2 regions of the Pseudoalteromonas apostichopi genome follow, and region 1 is predicted to be linked to the other one. Evidence: predicted binding sites of a transcription regulator. Region 1 holds the regulator's gene; the other holds the start of a gene.

Region 1 (10,946 bases):
GGTAAAGTAATAAGCCCCTTTACTGGTACCAATTAAGCCAAAGTTTTGCTCATCAAGAACATAGGTTATAAATTTACTGCTTAAGAATGCATTGTAAGCAAATGGTGTTAAACCACCATAACTTAAGCGATACATACCTCGGCCAGTACCAAGCCAAAAACCGCCTTTGCTAGAACGGCTAATTGCGAATACAGGGTTATCTCGTAGCGCTCGCCCAGGGACTGTATATAAGTTTTGGTTTTCGTAATAAAACACACCGCGACCAGTTGCGATGTACAAACGGTCACCATCAAATTGTAAGTCGTGCACCGCAGCTCGACCAAATTGATTACTCGGAATTTGATTTACAAAATTTTTGTTATAATCGAAGTAGCCAACACCACTTCGATTGGCCACCCATAATTTGCCATCAGGTGCTTGGCTAATAGCCATCACCGCTTCTGTCATATTTGAAATAGCAGAGTGACGTTCAATACGCCCCTCATGAGCAAGCCATAAACCTTCACTGAAGCTTGCCAGCCAAATATTATTTTGATTATCACGAAAGATATCAGCAAACCAAATACTCTGATCTAGCTGACTTGGCTCAACCCATTGCCAATCACCTGAGTTATCACGAAATAACAGCCTGCCATAGGTCGAAATCCATAACGCCCCATCAGAGTCACTCATAAACTTATAAACAGCAGAGTTACTCGCATTTGGAAGTGGGAATGGACGCAGCTCATCATCTAAATCAAGAAAATAAGCACCTAGCTCTGAGGCTAGGTATAAGTTACCTTCAAGCCAAGCCATATCATGAATAATGGTTTGTGCTAATCGTTCAGGTAATGACACTTTTGCAGTGAGTTCTAATCGTAATTTTGCAAAGTCAGAAGAGGTATTAGTTAAGCGCAGTAAGTGACGCTCATTAACCAGCCAAATACCTTCTGGCGACAAAGCCATTTGACTCACTGAACCAACAATTTGCGTAATTGCAGTGGCATTAGATACCGGTACGATTAACGCTGAGTTTTGATTTAGTGTGACTTGATTTCGAGCAACATAATAAAGGCCGTTCGCGGCAATCCAGATACTACCTTTGGAGTCTTCAAGAATATCCCGCACAGGGCCTTTGACGTTAAAGGTTTGCGACATCATAGTTTTAGGATCAAGTGTCACCAAGCCATTTTTGGTACCTACCCAAAGTAATCCAGTGCTATCAACCAATAACTTATTAATACCGTTACTTGGCAGGAAGTCGCTATTTTGCGTATTGAAGTTGGTGAAAGTATTACCATCAAATCGGCTTAATCCAAACTGTGTGCCTAGCCACATATAGCCTTGCTCATCTTGAGCAATACTTTTTAAAGATTGTGATGGCAAGCCATTTTGGATGTTCCACTGTTTAACGACATAGTCAGTAATAGATGCAAACACAGGCATGCTGCAAAGCATCAACAAACAGACAACTAGAAATCGCATCATATACTTGCCACCAAGTAACACTTAACTCATCGTTTAAAAAGGCAAATAGCCAGCTTTAAACAAGGCTTGAACACAAATTAATGAAAATATACCTGCTAAAATATCATCAGCCATGATGCCCAAGCCACCGTGTAAACGTCTATCGAGAATTCTGATAGGACCTGGTTTAGCGATATCAAAAAAACGAAACAACAAAAAACCAACCAACAGTGACTGCCAATTCAGTGCAGCACCAATCATGGTGATATAATAACCAGCAACTTCATCCCAAACAATGGCAGGATGATCGTGTACCCCTAAGTCATCTGCCGTTTTACCACATGCCCAAATACCAAATACGCTGATCACGATTGCAAACACAATCTGTAACCATAGCGGGAAGTACATTGTGGTAAAAATAAACGGCAATGCAGCAAAGGTACCAAAGGTGCCTGGAGCTTTAGGCGCAAGGCCTAAGCCAAAACCCAAACCAAAAAATTGGTGTGGGCGTTTTAAATTGAATAAACGGTTATTGCTCAAACCGGCTCCTTCGTGAAGTGCTGAAAACCCTTGCCTTGATAGTTAAATTTTTCACCATCAAGTAATAGTTCTATGTCACTTTCGCCACTTTTAATTTGCCCAACACAACTTGCTTCAACACCATACTGGCGCAACTTCATATCAACCATGCTTTTATTACTTTCAGGCACAGTAAACAGCAACTCATAATCGTCACCGTAATTTAAGATATAATCAAACTGCTCTGCACGTGGAATTGAAGAGTTTAGTGCATCAGAGACTGGCACTTTATCGACATTGATCACAGCACTGACTTGCGATAGCGCTAAAATATGTCCTAAATCAGCTAATAAGCCATCAGATATATCAATCGCCGCAGAGGCTGCACCTCGTAACACCTGCCCCGCTGCAACACGCGGAGTCGGGTAATCAAAGCGATTATTTAAATAATTTAAATGTTCAGGGGCAATATCAAGTCCTTGTTTACGAGCTTCAATTGCCACACCAGCATCACCTAATGGGCCTGTTACATAAATCCAATCGCCAACTTTAGCACCACTACGACGTAGTGCTTTGCCTTCAGGTACGATGCCTTTAGCACAAATTGTAATAGTTAAAGGGCCTTGGGTGGTATCACCGCCAATGATCTGCACATTGAAGTACTCTGCAATTTCATGCATACCTTCGGTGAACTCTTCAAGCCATTCTATGTTTACTTCTGGCAAAGTTAAGCCAACCGAAATCCACGTTGGTTCTGCACCCATAGCCGCCAGATCACTTAAGTTAACAGCTAAAGCTCGATGCCCAAGAGCACGAGGAGAGATGTCATCAAAAAAGTGTACCCCCGCAACTAACGTGTCTGTTGTTACTGCCAATTGGCAGTTTTCAGGCACAGATACCAAGGCACAATCGTCACCAATACCTAGGTTCACATCATGGCGAATAATACCACGGCCTTTAAAGTAACGATTGATTAATTCAAATTCCTTCATACACAAAAAAGCCGGCCCAAGCCGGCTCTCCTTTTACGGTGCTACTTACTTACGCAGTTCTTTCACTGCTTTATCAAGTACACCGTTGACAAACTTATGACTGTCTTCAGCACCAAACATCTTAGCAAGCTCAATGCCTTCATTGATTGCTACTTTGTAAGGTACGTCTTCACGGAATTTCAGCTCATAGCCAGACAGACGTAAAATTGCTTTTTCGACCATGTCTAACTCATCTGCTGGGCGTGCTAAATGTGGCGCAACGATTTCATCTAATTGCTTACAGTTAACAACAACACCGCGTGCTAGGTCTTTGAAATATTCGACGTCGATCTTAGTCACATCATTTTCAATTAACATTTGCTGTTCAATATCAGCAATCGGGTTACCGCTTAACTGCCAAGAGTATACGGCTTGAAGTGCTAAGATACGTGCTTTACGTCTTGCTGCTGGTTTCACAGAGATTCCTTAAACTTAAATTTTGTCTAACACATTAACCATTTCAAGCGCACCTAAAGCAGCTTCGCCGCCTTTATTACCCATTTTGGTACCTGCGCGCTCAATTGCTTGCTCAATGCTTTCAGTGGTTAATACGCCAAATGCAACCGGGATATCATACTCAAGAGATACTTGCGCAAGACCTTTGTTTGATTCGCCAGCGACTAAATCAAAGTGTGGCGTACCACCTCTGATCACTACGCCTAAAGCGATGATTGCATCGTGTTCTTTCTTTGCTGCAACGCGTTTCGCTGCTAAAGGTAATTCAACGGCACCTGGTACGTAAACAACAGTAATGTCGTCTTCAGATACGCCACCTGTGCGCTTAAGCTCATCAACAGCGCCTGCTAATAGGCTGCTACCAATAAAGTCATTAAAGCGAGAAATGACAATGGCAAACTTTTTGCCCGGTGCGTATTTGTTACCTTCAATAATTTTCATTTAATAACCCTAAAAAATAAGTTTAAGCGGTTGCGATTGCGCAAAAATTACGGCGCATAATACCACAAAAATATAAAAGTAGCCTAGTAAATCTGTTTTCCAACAATTTGCCTAATTATGACTGCGGCTCAACGTAGTCAACCACTTCTAAGTGGAAACCAGATAACGCATGGTACTTTTTAGGACGGCTCATCAAGCGCATCTTTTCAATACCTAAATCAGCAAGGATCTGTGAACCCACCCCCACAGTACGCGATGTACCTTGGAATTTACGGTGACTAACATTTTCGCCAGCATCTTGTGCAGCAAATGCTTTAACGGTTGCTTCTAGGTCTTCCGTTGATTCTTGCTTACCTAAAATAACCAGTACGCCGTTGTGCTCAGCGATATAAGCCATAGCATCTGATAAGCCCCAGCTACGATCAGCACTTCTATCTGATAATAAGATGTCATTGAAGGTACTTTGTAAGTGAACACGAACTAACGTCGGCTCATCTTTAGATACTTCACCTTTTTGTAGGACATAGTGAAGTTGACCATCAATGGTGTCTTTGTAAGTAACTAAATCAAATTCGCCGTGATCAGTTGGCAATTTACACTTGGCAACACGCTCGATGGTGGTTTCGTTTAGGTTTCTGTATTCGATTAAATCTGCAATAGTGCCAATCTTTAAGTCATGCTCTTTAGCAAATATTTCAAGATCTGGGCGACGTGCCATAGTGCCATCAGCATTTAAGATTTCAACAATCACTGATGAAGGCTCAAGGCCCGCTAAACGCGCTAAATCACAACCCGCTTCGGTATGACCCGCTCGAGTTAGCACGCCACCTGGCTGCGCCATAATAGGAAAGATATGCCCCGGTTGAACAATATCGCTTGGCACGGCACCTTTAGCAATAGCAGCTTGTACTGTACGAGCACGATCAGCTGCAGAAATACCTGTCGTTACGCCTTTCGCCGCTTCAATAGACATGGTGAAGTTAGTCGAAAAAGCAGCACCATTATTTTTAACCATGAGTGGTAACTCTAACTGTTGACAACGCTCTTGTGTCATAGTTAAACAAATTAAACCACGGCCATGCGTTGCCATAAAGTTGATGGCATCTGCACTGATATGCTCTGCTGCGATGATTAAATCGCCTTCATTTTCTCTGTCTTCATCGTCCATTAAAATAACCATTTTACCGGCTTTAATGTCATCGATAATTTCTTGCGCGCTGTGTAAATTCATAATATGCCCATGAGAGTATTATTAATAGTGACTATCTTTGCTTATTTAATAAAGCCAGCTTGTGCTAGCAAGCTCATTGATATGTCTGAACGGGAAGGTTGTTCGGCCCCTTTTATTAGGCGCTCTAAATAGCGAGCAATCTGGTCAACTTCTAAGTTCACCTGAGTACCCACCTGAAATTCTGCAATCGTTGTTTGTTCAGCGGTATGCGGAACAATAGTAAGCTTAAAGCGGTTTTGTTCGACCTCATTGACCGTTAAGCTAATGCCATCAATACATACCGAACCTTTGTACGGAATGTATTTCATTAAATCATTGTCTGTACTTAACCAGTACTCTGTTGCACGGGCATTAGGACTGATACTTTCTACAGTCGCAATACCATCAACATGACCTGATACTAAATGCCCGCCTAGGCGAGAAACGGGTTGCATGGCTTTTTCGAGGTTGACTGTTTGTCCTTTTTTATAATGCGCAAACCCAGTTAAGCTGATTGTTTCGTTAGATAAGTCAGCACTAAAACCATCGCTATGTTTAGCGACAACCGTTAAACACACACCATTAGTGGCAATACTGTCACCGAGCTTGACGTCTTTCATATCCAAATTAGTGCTTTGAATACGAATAGCCAGATCGCCTTGCTTTTGTGTTAGTTCAACAATTTTACCTGTTGCTTCAATAATTCCAGTAAACATAGTGCTACTCTTTATTTTTCAATTTTTGTGGCTTGCTTTGCTTTGTAGCTGTTAAGCGAATATCGTCGCCAATCATCACTGTATCAGTAAAGGTCAGTTCAGTGATATCACTCATCACGGTAACTTCTGCAAAGTTTAGTAAGCTTTTGCCCATATCACCTATTAACTTAGGGGCAATATAAACGATGTATTCGTCAATTAAATCCTGCTCAGCAAACACCCCTGCAAGGGTCGCTCCTGCTTCGAGCCATATCTGATTAAATTGTAGTTCAGCAAGACGCTTTAAAACCGCGGATAAATCAACTTTATTATTAACTGCTGGTACAACTTCGTGTTTAACAAAGTGAGGCCATTGATGTTGTTTATCAAGCGATGTAGTGAAAATAATCACCGGACTTTCAATGCTAAATAATGTAAGTTCAGGCGTTAACCTATTTTGTGAATCAATAATCACTCGAGTAGGCTGGCGCAAAGGCAAGGATGTAGGCATAGCAAATGGCAGTTCATCAACGCGCACATTGAGTTTTGCATTATCAGTAATGACTGTGTCAGCCCCCGTCAAGATAGCGCAACTTTGCGCACGATATGCTTGCACATCTTGGCGCGCTTTAGGACCAGTAATCCATTTACTTTGACCATTATTTAGCGCGGTTTTGCCATCTAAACTACAGGCCATTTTACAAGTCACATATGGTACCCCTGTTTCCATACGCTTTAAAAAGCCTTTGTTTAGGTCACGCGCTTGTTGCTCAAGTAAACCGGATGCCACTGAAATACCAGCATCGGCTAAAATCTGTAGACCACGACCACTCACCGCAGGGTTAGGATCGACCATGGCAGCAATAACCTTACTGACACCAGCTGCTTTTAAACCTTCGGCACAAGGCGGAGTGCGTCCATAATGACTACAAGGCTCTAAAGTTACATATGCTGTGGCGCCTTTCGCATTGTCGCCAGCCACAGCCAAGGCATTTACTTCAGCATGGCCCTGCCCTGCTAGTTGATGAAACCCTTCACCGACTATTTCGCCATCTTTAACCAGTACACAGCCAACATTAGGGTTTGGAGTCGTGGTAAAACGCCCTTGTTTAGCAAGCTCAATGGCACGCGCCATATAAGCAATATCAAGCTCTGTGAATGACATAGTTAATCACCTAAACGAGCGATTTCTTCACCAAACTCGCGAATATCTTCAAATGAACGATATACAGATGCAAAACGCACATAGGCCACTTTGTCGAGTTTCTTCAGTGACTCCATGATGCACTCGCCAATTAAATGGCTAGATATTTCACGCTCACCAGTAGCACGAAGTTGAGATTTAATAATGTTAACGACTTCGTCGACCTGCTCAGTGCTAACTGGGCGTTTCTCTAAAGCGCGATGCAAGCCATTGAGTAACTTATCTTCGTTAAATGGTTCGCGACTACCGTCTTGCTTAATCACTCTTGGCATCACAAGTTCAGCGCCTTCAAAGGTGGTAAAGCGCTCATGGCATTCGTTACATTCACGTCGACGTCTAACTTGGTGACCACCGCCAACAAGTCGAGAATCAATTACTTTGGTATCTTTTGCGGTGCAAAAAGGGCAATGCATAGGGTTCAACTTCCGTTTATAAAAAACAAAAAAAGGCCGCTTACTAAGCGGCCTTTATAATAGCAAAAAACAACGCTATTGTTATCTTAATTACGGTTTAACCAGTAATTAAGCGTAAACTGGTAATTTTTTACAGATAGCTTTAACTTTCTCTTTTACTTCTGCTTGTACAGACTCATCGTTGATGTTGTCTAATACGTCACAGATCCAGCCTGCAAGCTCTTTTGACTCAGCTTCTTTGAAACCACGGCGAGTAATAGCCGGAGAACCAATACGAAGACCAGACGTTACGAACGGTGAACGTGGGTCGTTTGGTACTGAGTTTTTGTTAACAGTGATGTTAGCGTTACCTAGTGCAGCGTCAGCATCTTTACCTGTGATATCTTTGTCAATTAGGTCAAGAAGGAATAAGTGGTTGTCTGTTTTACCAGAAACAACTTTATAGCCACGCTCTTGAAGTACTTCAACCATAGCTTGAGCGTTCTTAACAACTTGTGCTTGGTACGCTTTGAACTCTGGCTGTAATGCTTCTTTGAAAGCAACCGCTTTAGCAGCGATGATGTGGCATAAAGGACCACCTTGACCACCAGGGAAAACAGCACTGTTTAGCTTTTTGTAGATCTCTTCATCACCACATGCAGAAACGATTAGACCGCCACGAGGGCCTGCTAATGTTTTGTGAGTTGTCGTAGTAACAACGTGTGCATGAGGAATTGGGCTTGGGTATACACCCGCTGCGATAAGACCAGCAACGTGAGCCATATCTACGAATAAATATGCACCAACTTTATCAGCGATTTCACGGAATTTAGCCCAGTCAACAACGCCTGAGTATGCAGAGAAACCAGCGATGATCATTTTTGGCTTATGCTCTAATGCAAGTGCTTCAACTTGAGCGTAATCAATTTCGCCAGTTTCGTCATTTAGGCCGTATTGAATTGCATTATACGTTTTACCAGAAAAGTTAACGTGTGAACCGTGAGTTAAGTGACCACCATGAGCTAAGCTCATACCTAGTACTGTATCATGCGGCTGAAGAAGAGCTTGGAAAACAGCTGCGTTTGCTTGTGAACCCGCATGCGGTTGGACGTTAGCGTAATCTGTGCCGAATAATTCGTTTGCACGATCAATTGCTAGTTGCTCAACAACGTCAACATGCTCACAACCGCCATAGTAACGTTTGCCTGGGTAACCTTCAGCGTATTTGTTGGTAAGCTGAGAACCCTGCGCTTCAAGTACGCGTGGGCTACAGTAGTTTTCAGACGCGATCAGTTCGATGTGCTCTTCTTGACGAGCCGTCTCTTTAGTGATGGCTGCAAATAACTCTGGATCGAAATCCGAAATATTCATGCTACGTTCTAACATGGGGTCTCCTAAGGCAACGTGTATGGTGTTTTTTGAAGGCTGTATTGTACGCTTAAAACGCACTTTTGCCTATCTTGTAAAGATGAACATATTTAAACAGGGATTGAATTTATTTCACAGTGTTTTAATAATGATATTTTTTTATTGATACATAAAAAAAAATTATAGATTTAAAATATTACATATATTTTTAAAATGTCACTCTAGATAAAATTATCAACGCTTTATTGCGTTTCAATAGAAGCGAACTAAGCTTATATTCCTAGTCAATATCAAGGATGGTATAAGTACATGTTAGCTAAACCTATATATGAATTAGTCCCCTACGGATACTTCTTTCTCGGCATGAGCTGCATCACATTAGCAAATAATTATGTACCAACATTAATTGGTGTAACTTTATTTTTATTAGGCGCTAACATTTGGCGAATGCGCTCAGAAGCTAGAAGAACAGATCATATAAGCCAGCGAGTTAAACAAAAAAAGTCCAACTACTACTATGAATTTAAACCATTTATTATTTTTATTTCGGCTTTCACTTTGATGCAATGGACACAAAATGAATTAGTCTCAGTGATCAGTATTTTGCTATGTATTGCTGCGGTGGTCATTTTATGCATGCGAGTTTTAAACCGTCATAGTCATTCATTACTTCATTAAAAAAGAGCGGCTTCGCCGCTCTTTTTTTAGTATTAAGCTAATTTATTTAGCAGCTCTGTTCGAAGCAATTGATAATCAAACTTAATATCTTCAGCCAAACACTGCTTTGCCAATGCATCAGCAAGCGGTTTTGGCATTGGCAGTTCAATGTCTAAAATTTGCTCTACACTGTCTTTGAATTTAGCAGGGTGTGCGGTCGCTAAAAATATACCTGCACTACCGTCGGCTAGATTTTCTTTCAAGCCTTGATAAGCAATTGCAGTATGAGGTTCTGCGATATAACCAGTTTGATGAATTTTTTTCATCACCTCTTTTGTTTCTTCTTCACCAACACAGCTTGAATAAAAGTCATCATAGCTAAACCATTCGTTATCTAGCATAAATTGAACGCGTGGCCAGTTATTCGGTTTACTCACATCCATTGCGTTCGATAAAGACTCAAGTGTGTCATTTGGCGCCCACTCTTTATTTCGCAAGAAGCGTGGCACAGTGTCGTTTTGATTAGTTGTGGCACTTAATTTAGCAACAGGCATTCCAAGTACAGCACCAATCATCGCCGCACATACATTACCAAAGTTACCACTAGGTACTGAGATATGCGCTTTACTACGCTGCTCTTTTGGTAATTGCGCAATTGCTTCAAAGTAATAGCATACTTGCGCAACTAAACGACTGATGTTGATTGAATTCGCTGAGTTTAAACCTAGCTTTTGTTTAATTTCATCGTCTAAGAAAGCTTGTTTTACCATACTTTGGCAGTCATCAAAGCTACCATCAACGGCGTAGCAGTGAATGTTATTACCTAAAGTAGTGAATAGTTTTTGCTGCGCTAATGATATTTTACCTTTTGGGTATAAGATCACGACATCTATATTTGGCTTGTTATAAAATGCATGAGCAACGGCTGCGCCAGTATCGCCCGATGTGGCCGTTAAAATAGTGACTTTTTCGCCTTGGTTAAATTGGGCAAGACACTCAGCCATAAAACGACCGCCAAAGTCCTTAAAAGCAAGCGTTGGGCCATGAAATAACTCCAAACAATAAATGTCTTTTTCAACTTCTACCAACTTCACATCGAAGTTAAAAGCGTTTTGCACCATCTGTGCGACGGTATCAGCAGGTAATTCATCACCAATTAAGTGCGATAAAATCTTACTACTCCGACTAACAAAGTCCAAATCTAATAAAGTATCAATGTCTTGCATTGGCGATAGGCTATCAGGGAAGAACACACCTTGATTACGGCCTAAACCCGTTTTTACCGCTTCAACAAACGACACCTGTTGTGTTTCATCTTTTAAATTATGTAATTGCATGTTTATTCCTTAAATTCTTTAAAGCTGTCGCGTGCCAAGTTGATCAAGTTGGCAGATATGGCAGAAGCCCTGCTCATTAATGTAATTATCATTCAGCCACGCTGCACACTTTTGTGCAGCTTCAAGACTCTTACACACGGTAAATAATGTTGGCCCAGCACCTGAAATACTGACAATTTCAGCGCCAAGC
Region 2 (10,946 bases), 1.1 Mb from region 1:
TAGGCTGTTACTTTTGGATGGCTAAATCTTATGTCTGATAAAAATAGAGTCTTTAAAGCAAATTTCACCATTGCTGATTTAAGAGAGCACCGCAATCACAAAGAGGTGTTTACTACTGCTTGTGACCGTCGTGAAAGCTATCAACACTTTGTTCTTAAGCTTTTAAGTTATTGCTTATTTTCACACAACGAAACAGCGATGCTGAATGCAAAGTTCAGTCATGGCGAACCGGATGTGTCAATAAAAGCATTAGATGAGCATTATCAAACATGGCTTGCTGTTGACCAACCGGATATTTTACAACTCAATAAAATAGCTAAAAGAGTTGACGAGCTTTGGGTTGTAACAACATTAAACAACAATTGGTTACAAGAAAATGAACATCAGTTGGAGCTGATCAGTAATGGTCATTTAATTGCGTTTGATGATAACTTCATTGAGCAGTTGGCGAGTCATTTAACCAAAAATCTACAGTGGGATGTTACAATTGATCAGCAAATGGTGAGTGTCTCTGATAGAGAAAATTTCTACCAAACTAGCGAGCTTGTATGGCATTAAAGCTCAAGTTTTACTTTTCCATTGGGTTTACTACAACATAGTAATACTTCACCTGCCCGCACAAACGCGAGTGGCTCTTGATTATAACTCACATCACCTTCGACTAGTTTAGCACGGCATGCGCCACAATAGCCTTCACGGCATTGGTAAGGGACATCAATTTTGTTTTGTTCTAGGCATTCAAGGAGAGATGAACAGCCAGAATCAAATTCAAGACTCTGGCTGTCTGTTCCTGCAAGGATAACCTCTGCAGTTTTGTTTGAGCACATTACAGGTCGAAGTCACCAAAGTCAGATGCATCAACTTGAGAATCAATTTGGCCAACAAGGTAAGAGCTAATCTCAGCTTCTTGTGGGGCAACTTGAACATTGTCAGATACTAACCAAGAGTTGATCCACGGAATAGGGTTACTCTTACTTTCGAACTGTGCTGGTAGGCCTACTGCAGTCATACGGGCATTAGTGATGTATTCAACGTATTGACATAAGATATCTTTGTTCAGACCAATCATTGAACCATCTTTGAAAAGATACTCTGCCCAATCTTTTTCTTGCTCAGCTGCTTCAACAAACATCTGAATCGCTTCTTCGCGACATTGTGCGGCAACGATGGCCATTTCTGGATCGTCTTTACCTTCTTGCATAATGTTTAAGATGTGTTGTGTACCAGAAAGGTGTAGAGCTTCATCACGTGCAATTAACTTGATAATTTTCGCATTACCTTCCATTAATTCACGCTCTGCGAATGCAAATGAACAGGCAAAGCTAACATAGAAACGGATAGCTTCTAGAATATTCACCGACATCATAGCAAGATAAAGTTGCTTTTTAAGGTCAAATAAACTGACTTTAACCTCTTCACCGTTGATTACATGTTTTCCTTCACCGTAAAGGTTGTAAACAGAAATCATGTTGATTAAATCGTCGTAATATTTAGTAACGGCATCAGCACGCTCGCTGATTTTCTCGTTGCTTACGATATCATCAAAGATAAGCTCAGGAGATTGCGTCACGTTACGAATAATGTGTGTGTATGAACGGCTGTGAATCGTTTCACTAAACGCCCATGTTTCAATCCACGTTTCTAATTCAGGAATAGACACAATTGGTAGTAACGCAACGTTAGGTGAACGACCTTGCACACTATCAAGTAAAGTTTGATATTTTAAGTTACTTAAAAAGATGTGCTTTTCGTGATCTGGTAATGCTTGGAAGTCAAGACGGTCTTTACTTACATCAACCTCTTCAGGACGCCAAAAGAACGAAAGTTGCTTTTCGATTAGCTTTTCGAAGATAGGGTACTTTTGTTGGTCGTAACGTGACACGTTTACCGTTTGGCCGAAAAACATCGGTTCTTGTAATTGGTTATTATGATTTCGGCTAAAAGTTGTATAAGACATAGTGATTTCTCAAAAAACAGTCAGGACAAAGCGGGCTAATGAGCCCGCTTTTGTTATGTTATTAATTTAATTAGATTTTACAAGCGCCGCCTGCACAACCGTCATCTTCTACCTCTGGTGTTAACTCATCTTGAGAGTCTGATGCACCATCACGTGTATTGTGATAGTACAGGGTTTTAACACCGAGTTTGTACGCAGTCAGTAGGTCTTTTAATAGCACCTTCATAGGTACTTTACCGCCTTCATACTTAGATGGATCATAGTTGGTGTTTGCAGAGATCGTTTGGTCAACGAATTTTTGCATAATACCAACAAGCTGTAGGTAACCATCGTTTGAAGGAATATCCCACAGTAGCTCGTAGTTATCTTTCAGATTTTCATAATCTGGAACTACTTGCTTTAAGATACCATCTTTACTTGCTTTAACGCTGATATGACCTCGTGGTGGCTCAATACCATTTGTTGCGTTAGAGATTTGCGATGATGTCTCTGAAGGCATAAGTGCAGATAACGTAGAGTTACGCATACCATGCTCTTTAATGCTTTCGCGTAATGAATCCCAATCTAAGTGAAGAGGTTCATCACAGAACTGATCTAGGTCACGCTTATAAGTATCTGTTGGCATAATGCCTTGAGAATACGTTGTCTCGTTAAACTTAGGACACGCACCACGTTCTTTCGCTAACTCATTTGATGCTTTCATTAGATAGTATTGAATTGCTTCAAATGTTTTGTGAGTTAGGGCATTTGCGCTGCCATCTGAGTAACGCTTACCGTTCTTCGCTAAGTAGTATGCGTAGTTAATAACACCAATACCTAGCGTACGACGACCCATAGTTGCGTTTTTAGCCGCAGGAACAGGGTAGTCTTGGAAATCAAGTAAGTTATCAAGAGCACGTACAGCAAGCTCTGCAAGCTCTTCTAATTCATCAAGTGACTCAATTGCACCTAAGTTAAACGCTGAAAGCGTACAAAGGGCAATTTCACCTTCTTCGTCCATTACATTGCTAAGAGGCTTAGTTGGTAATGCAATTTCTAAACATAGGTTAGATTGACGAATTGGCGCAACAGTCGAGATAAACGGGCTGTGCGTATTACAGTGGTCAACGTTTTGTAAGTAAATTCGACCTGTGCTCGCACGCTCTTGTGCAAACATTGAGAATAACTCAATCGCTTTAATACGTTTTTTACGAATTGACTCGTCTTGCTCGTACTTGATGTATAGCTCATCAAACTTCGCTTGATCTTCAAAGAATGCATCGTATAGACCCGGAACATCTGATGGGCTAAATAATGTGATGTAATCATCTTTGATTAAACGGCTATACATTAATTTGTTGAACTGCACACCGTAGTCAAGGTGACGTACACGGTTATCATCAACACCACGGTTGTTCTTTAGAACTAATAAATTTTCAACTTCCAAATGCCAAAGTGGGTAGAACAGCGTAGCTGCGCCGCCACGAACACCACCTTGTGAACAGCTCTTAACAGCAGTTTGGAAGTGCTTATAAAATGGAATACAACCTGTGTGGTACGCTTCGCCATTACGAATAGGGCTACCAAGCGCACGAATGCGACCCGCATTAATACCAATACCAGCACGTTGCGAAACATATTTAACGATCGCAGATGATGTCGCATTAATAGAGTCTAGGCTATCACCACATTCAATTAGTACACATGAGCTGAACTGACGTGTAGGCGTACGAACACCTGCCATAATTGGCGTAGGTAACGAAATTTTGAAGGTAGACACTGCATCATAAAAACGCTTGATGTAATCAATACGCGTCTCTTTTGGATAATCAGAGAATAAGCTTGCAGCAACTAAGATATATAAAAACTGTGCACTTTCGTAAATTTCACCAGTAACACGGTTTTGAACTAAATACTTACCTTCAAGTTGCTTTACAGCAGCGTAGCTGAAGTTTAGGTCACGGTTGTGATCGATGTAAGCATCTAACTCGTCAATTTCTTGCTCGGTATAATCAACCAAAAGGTGTTGATCATAACGTTTGTCTTCAACTAATTTCGTGATGTGATCATATAAGCGTGGCGGCTCAAATTGACCGTACGCTTTTTTACGTAAATGGAATACAGCTAAGCGAGCAGCTAGGTATTGGTAATCAGGCGTATCTTTAGAGATCTGATCAGCTGCAGCTTTGATGATGGTTTCATGAATGTCATCGGTACGAATGCCGTCATAAAATTGAATATGAGATTTTAATTCAACTTGTGAGACAGACACATTCTCTAGACCTTCTGCGGCCCAAGCGATCACGCGATGGATCTTATCTAGATCAAGTGACTCTTTACGGCCGTCACGTTTGCTTACAGATAGCTGTTGGTTCATAGTTTTGCCTGTATTCCTTGGGAAATTATCGTTGTAAAGACAAAGGTATTCTTTATGTAATTATTATTATTAAACGCCAGGGTGATCTAATTGAATAACATTTAGCCACAATATCTGGTGTTGTTTAAATTGCAGATCACAAGATAGTGTGGTCTGCGCTGTTTTGCAAGGGATAGAATTGCCCCATTTTGTGGATAACTATTGGATAAGCGCATTGTGTTAGTGACCATTAACCTTTGAACATTCATAGACGACGAAATTTGTAGAAATCAACAAAAGATCCAGAAAATTTACCGTTTTTAAAAATAAATTTTGACTGATTTTTTTATCATCAATGAATGCTCAAAAGTAAATCAAATCACAATATATGGTGTTTCAGTTATCAAATAACACTATATATGGTTAAAGCCATCAATCGGCGTTTGCCAATTGAAATCCGCTTGCCAGTCAAGTGCAGCGTCTACACTGGGTATATAACCCCATAACGCTGTTGCGCTGTACATATTGGCTGCTTTCGCTGCTTGAATATCACGTTCAGCATCACCGATATACAAACAACGGCTCGGATCAACGTCTAAGATCTCAGCTGTGTGTAAAAGTGGATCCGGTGATGGTTTTGACACAGCTAATGTATCGCCACTCACAACCGCCTTTGCATCACGCAAAGAGGGAATAGCTTGCACTAAGGGCTCAGTTAAAAAGCCGGGCTTATTAGTCATAATGCCCCACTTAATATTGTTTTGATCAAGTGCAATTAAAAGCTGTTCTATGCCATTGAAACATTTACTGTGTACAGCAATATCTTCGGCGTAGTAATCAAGAAGCTGCTGGCGCAAGGCGAGTTGTTCAAGTTCGGGCCATTTATCACCAAAGCCGACTTCTAATAATGCATTTGCACCGTTAGAAGCCGCAGGGCGATAAACATGCTCAGCAACAGGCGCCACATTGGCATCTGCTAACACTCGGTTTAATGCACCACCTAAGTCATCCGCAGTATCGAGTAGAGTGCCATCTAAATCAAAGATAAAGGCATCAAAATCGATAGAGGGTGTTTGCACACCACTCATCACGCTAGTTTCTCAAAGTGCAGGATGTAATTAACACTTACATCATCGTTTAAGCTGTACTGCTTAGAAAACGGATTATAGTTAAGACCTGTACTGGCGCGTACTTTTAATCCAGCTTCTTCAGCCCATGCAATAAGCTGTGCAGGTTTAATGAATTTTTTATGGTCATGGGTACCTTCAGGTACCATTTTCAATAGCTTTTCAGCACCAACAATGGCAAACAAATAAGCTTTTGGTGTTTTATTTAATGTTGAAAAGAATACATCGGCACCAGGTTTAGCAAGTTCTGCTACAGCGCGAATAATAGAAGCAGGATCTGGAACATGCTCAAGCATTTCCATACACGTCACAACATCAAAGCGAGCAGGGTGCTCAGCAGCAAATTGCTCTGCAGGTACTTTTATATAATCAACAGGCACGCCTGTTTCTAAACTATGTAACTTAGCAACGGTTAATGGCTCTTGGCCCATATCAATGCCAGTTACTTTAGCGCCCATACGGGCCATGCTTTCACTTAAGATGCCGCCACCACAGCCAACATCTAAGGTTTCCTTATCAAATAAGCCGCCCACTTTATCTGCGACAAAATCCAAGCGAAGAGGATTTATTTCATGAAGGGGTTTGAACTCTCCGTCGCGGTCCCACCAACGTTCTGCGATGGCTTCAAACTTTGCAATTTCTGCATTATCTACATTCTGATGCTCGGTCATAAAAAACTTCCTCGTTAATCTGAGGCCATTATATAGGGGTAAATTAATAAATCGCAAAGATTTAGCGCCTGTAAATCTAAATAAATTGTGATAGCATGGTCAGGAAATAATAACTAAAGCTCTTAAGACGGCGATTTGCCTCTTAATGAGTCAATACTGAAGGAATGTGAAATCAAATGACTGATCTCGCCAATGAAATTCTGCCAGTCAATATTGAAGATGAATTAAAAAATTCTTACCTTGATTATGCCATGAGTGTAATCGTAGGTCGTGCATTGCCAGACGTACGTGACGGCTTAAAGCCTGTTCACCGCCGCGTTTTGTTCGCAATGAACGAACTCAATAATGATTGGAATAAACCTTACAAGAAATCAGCACGTGTTGTTGGTGATGTAATCGGTAAGTACCACCCACATGGCGACAGCGCGGTATATGACACCATCGTTCGTATGGCGCAGCCTTTCTCATTACGCTACATGCTTGTTGACGGCCAAGGTAACTTTGGTTCTGTTGACGGTGACTCTGCGGCAGCAATGCGTTATACGGAAGTCCGTATGGCGAAAATGTCACATGAATTATTAGCTGATTTAGAAAAAGAAACGGTTGATTACGTACCTAACTACGACGGTACTGAGCAAATTCCTGACGTATTACCTACTAAAGTACCTAACTTATTAGTAAATGGTTCTTCGGGTATCGCTGTTGGTATGGCGACAAACATCCCACCTCATAACTTAACAGAAGTTATCAATGGTTGTTTAGCGCTGATCCAAAACCCAGACATGTCAATTGCTGACCTTATTGAATATATCCCGGGTCCGGATTTCCCGACTGCGGCGATTATCAATGGTAAAAAAGGCATTGAGCAGGCGTATTTAACGGGTCGTGGTAAAGTATACATCCGTGCTCGCGCTGAAATCGAAGTTGACGAAAAAACTGGTCGTGAAACCATTATTGTTCACGAAATTCCTTATCAAGTTAACAAAGCGCGCCTTATCGAAAAAATCGCTGAGCTAGTTAAAGATAAGAAGATTGAAGGTATTAGCGCACTACGTGACGAATCAGATAAAGACGGTATGCGTATCGTTATCGAAATCAAACGTGGTGATGTTGGTGAGGTAATCTTAAACAACCTATACGCACAAACTCAGTTACAAACTGTGTTTGGTATGAACATGGTTGCACTTGATAACAACCAACCTAAGTGTTTCAACTTAAAAGAAATGCTTGAAGCGTTTATCGTTCACCGCCGTGAAGTTGTTACACGTCGTACTGTATTCGATTTACGTAAAGCCCGTGACCGTGCTCACACGCTTGAAGGCTTAGCGATTGCTCTTGCGAATATCGACCCGATTATCGAACTTATTCGTAAGTCACCAACCCCAGCAGAAGCAAAAGCAGCATTAACAGCTCGTCCTTGGGAACTTGGTACAGTTAAAGCTATGCTTGAAAAAGCAGGTGAAGATAACGTAGCACGTCCTGATTGGTTAGCGGCTGATTTAGGTATCCGTGACGGTCAGTACTACTTATCTGAGCAACAAGCACAAGCAATCCTAGACCTACGTTTACACAAACTAACAGGTCTTGAGCATGAGAAGATCTTAGACGAGTACCAAAACTTACTTGATCTAATTGCTGAGCTTTTACATATTCTTTCAAGCCCAGAGCGTCTAATGGAAGTTATCCGCGACGAGCTAGTAGAAATTAAAGAGCAATATGGTGACGAACGTCGTACTGAAATCAGTGCAGCTGCTCACGATATTAGCCTTGAAGACCTAATCAATGAAGAAGACGTTGTTGTAACGCTTTCTCACGAAGGTTACGTTAAGTATCAACCACTCTCTGATTACGAAGCACAACGTCGTGGTGGTAAAGGTAAGTCAGCAACTAAGATGAAAGATGAAGACTTCATCGAGCGTCTATTGGTTGCTAACACACACGATACAATTCTGTGTTTCTCAACGGCAGGTCGCTTATATTGGTTGAAAGTTTATCAGTTACCATTAGCAAGCCGTGCAGCGCGTGGTAAGCCAATTGTTAACTTATTACCACTTGAAGCTGATGAGCGTATTACCGCTATCTTACCAGTACGTGAGTACGAAGAAGATAAATACATCTTCATGGCAACAGCGTTTGGTACAGTTAAGAAAACACCACTTACCGCATACAGCCGTCAACGTGCGAGCGGTATTATCGCTGTTAACCTTAATGAAGGTGATAGCCTAATTGGTGTTGATATCACTGATGGCACGAATGAAATCATGCTATTCACTGATGCCGGTAAAGTTGTCCGCTTTAAAGAAGCAGAAGAGTCAGAAGTTGTTGATGAAAACGGCAACCCAGTTCTAGATGAAAATGGTAACCCGGAAATCCGCTTCAAAGGTGTACGTCCGATGGGCCGGACAGCAACGGGTGTTCGTGGTATTAAGATGGCTGACGACCAACGCGTTGTGTCGTTAATCGTACCTAAGTCAGATGGTGCGATCCTAACTGTGACAGAAAACGGTTACGGTAAGCGTACAGCACTTGAAGATTACCCATCGAAGAGCCGTGCAACACAAGGTGTTGTATCAATCAAAGTAAGCGAGCGTAATGGCGCTGTGGTTGGTGCAGTACAAGTTGACGAAAACGACGAAATCATGATCATCTCTAATCGCGGTACATTAGTACGTACCCGTGTTAATGAGGTTTCTACGGTTGGTCGTAATACTCAAGGCGTTATTTTGATACGAACTATTGACGAAGAGCAAGTAGTTGGTTTACAACGTATCGAAGAAATCGAAGTTGATGAGCTTGAAGCCATCGAAGGCGAGGCCGTTGAAGTAGTCGATACCAATACTGAAGAAACGGGTGATAACCCACCTTCAGAATAACATTGATTTAAAAAGCGGCTTCGGCCGCTTTTTTTATCCGCACTATAATTACTGGAATGAGGCAAAGTAATGACTAAATATAATTTTTGTGCAGGACCGGCTATGCTACCGCCGGCAGTTATGCAAAAAGCACAAAAAGAATTTATAGATTGGCAAGGTTTAGGTGTCTCTGTGATGGAAATTAGCCATCGCAGCAGCGACTTTTTAGCACTTACTGCTAAATGTGAAGCAAGCCTGCGTCGCTTAATGAATATTAGTGATGAGTTTGAAGTGTTATTTATGCACGGCGGTGGCCGTGGTCAATTCAGTGCTGTGCCATTGAATCTTCACCTTGATGATAAACCAGCTGTGTACTGTGAAAACGGTGTATGGTCTAAAGGTGCTACTTCAGAAGCTGCTAAATTCACTGCTGTTGAAAGTATTAATGTACGTGATGATGAACAGCAAAATGGTCAGTTCTCTATCAAACCAGCAAGCAGCTGGGAATTACCTGCTGATGCGTCGTACATTCACTATTGCCCGAATGAAACCGTAGATGGCATTGAGATTTTCGAAGTACCATCACATCCATCTGCACCGATTGTTGCTGATATGTCATCGACTATTTTATCGCGCGAATTTGATGTAAATCAGTTTGATCTTATTTACGCTGGCGCACAAAAAAATATCGGCCCGTCTGGTTTATCGATTGTTATTATTCGTAAAACGCTACTTGAACGTGAAGGCCTTGCAAAGCCAGGAATTCTTGATTACGCATTAGAAGCTAAACAAGGCAGCATGTATAACACACCACCTACATTTGCGTGGTACTTAGCTGCTGAAGTATTTGAATGGCTTGAAGCAAACGGTGGCGTTAAAGCGATGGAAGAGCAAAACATCGCAAAAGCAGAATTACTTTACAACTTTATTGATAGCTCAGATTTTTATAGTAATAAAGTTGCCAAGCATTGCCGTTCACGCATGAACGTACCGTTTTGGTTAAACGATGAATCATTGAATGAAAAATTCATTAATGAGTCAAAAGAAGCAGGCTTATTAGCCCTTGAAGGCCACCGTATTGTTGGTGGTATGCGCGCAAGCATTTATAACGCGATGCCACTTGAAGGTGTTCAAGCTTTGGTTAATTTTATGGAAAAATTCGCCAAGGAGCACAGCTAATTATGGAACAGCTTCGTCTTGAACCAATCTCAAAAGTAAATGGTAGTGTGACACTGCCAGGCTCAAAAAGTTTATCAAACCGCATCTTACTGTTAGCAGCACTAGCAGAGGGCACATCGGTTGTTGAAAACCTTCTCGACAGTGATGATATTCGTCATATGCTAGGTGCGTTAAATCTTTTGGGCGTAAATGTATCGCTTAATGAAGATAAAACAGTGGCTACCGTAGAGGGGGTTGCAGGTAAATTTAAAACCCCAAGTGAGCCATTATTTTTAGGCAATGCTGGTACTGCTTATCGTCCACTGACAGCTGTATTAGCTGCTGTAGAAGGCGAATATCAGCTGGTGGGTGAGCCACGTATGGAAGAGCGCCCAATCGGCCATTTGGTTGATGCACTGCAAGCTCTGGGTGGTGATGTTGAATATCTTAAGCATAAAGACTATCCACCACTGGCCATTAAAGGCGGCAAAATCAGCGGCGGTAAAGTTGAAATTGATGGCAGTATTTCGAGCCAGTTCTTAACTGCGTTACTAATGGCGGCGCCATTATTTAATGGCGACACAGAAATCACCATTAAAGGCACACTGGTATCAAAGCCTTACATTGATATTACCCTAGATGTGATGAAGCGTTTTGGTGTTATTGTGAGTCATGACAACTATGAAACGTTTTACGTTAAAGGCTGTCAGCAGTATCAAGCACTTGAGCGTATTATGGTCGAAGGTGATGCTTCAAGCGCCTCTTATTTTGTTGCGGCGGCTGCAATAGCAGGCGGCGAAATTGAAATTAATGGGGTAGGTGCTGCATCTGTTCAGGGTGATATTG

The links. The regulator NrdR, encoded in region 1, represses ribonucleotide reductase genes. The targets are predictions, from matches to a motif close to AAACACNANATNTNGTGTTT.
Region 2: a site for NrdR is predicted at 4,417-4,436, ahead of nrdA (class 1a ribonucleoside-diphosphate reductase subunit alpha). Genes of this name have one in related genera too.

Annotation. Positions count from the first base shown of each region.
Region 1 is NZ_AP028065.1:2,529,663-2,540,608, reverse strand. Features, by position in the region: gene QUE86_RS11435 (ligand-binding sensor domain-containing diguanylate cyclase) at 1-1,467, opposite strand, end outside; gene QUE86_RS11430 (phosphatidylglycerophosphatase A family protein) at 1,501-1,986, opposite strand; gene thiL (thiamine-phosphate kinase) at 1,983-2,957, opposite strand; gene nusB (transcription antitermination factor NusB) at 3,003-3,413, opposite strand; gene ribH (6,7-dimethyl-8-ribityllumazine synthase) at 3,429-3,893, opposite strand; gene ribBA (bifunctional 3,4-dihydroxy-2-butanone-4-phosphate synthase/GTP cyclohydrolase II) at 4,009-5,124, opposite strand; gene QUE86_RS11405 (riboflavin synthase) at 5,166-5,819, opposite strand; gene ribD (bifunctional diaminohydroxyphosphoribosylaminopyrimidine deaminase/5-amino-6-(5-phosphoribosylamino)uracil reductase RibD) at 5,824-6,963, opposite strand; gene nrdR (transcriptional regulator NrdR) at 6,966-7,415, opposite strand; gene glyA (serine hydroxymethyltransferase) at 7,524-8,780, opposite strand; gene QUE86_RS11385 (hypothetical protein) at 9,072-9,440, shown strand; gene thrC (threonine synthase) at 9,473-10,756, opposite strand; gene thrB (homoserine kinase) at 10,775-10,946, opposite strand, start outside.
Region 2 is NZ_AP028065.1:26,859-37,804, reverse strand. Features, by position in the region: gene QUE86_RS00160 (YaeQ family protein) at 31-558, shown strand; gene yfaE (class I ribonucleotide reductase maintenance protein YfaE) at 555-827, opposite strand; gene nrdB (class Ia ribonucleoside-diphosphate reductase subunit beta) at 827-1,957, opposite strand; gene nrdA (class 1a ribonucleoside-diphosphate reductase subunit alpha) at 2,028-4,313, opposite strand; gene QUE86_RS00140 (HAD family hydrolase) at 4,706-5,380, opposite strand; gene ubiG (bifunctional 2-polyprenyl-6-hydroxyphenol methylase/3-demethylubiquinol 3-O-methyltransferase UbiG) at 5,380-6,090, opposite strand; gene gyrA (DNA topoisomerase (ATP-hydrolyzing) subunit A) at 6,267-8,963, shown strand; gene serC (3-phosphoserine/phosphohydroxythreonine transaminase) at 9,033-10,121, shown strand; gene aroA (3-phosphoshikimate 1-carboxyvinyltransferase) at 10,124-10,946, shown strand, end outside.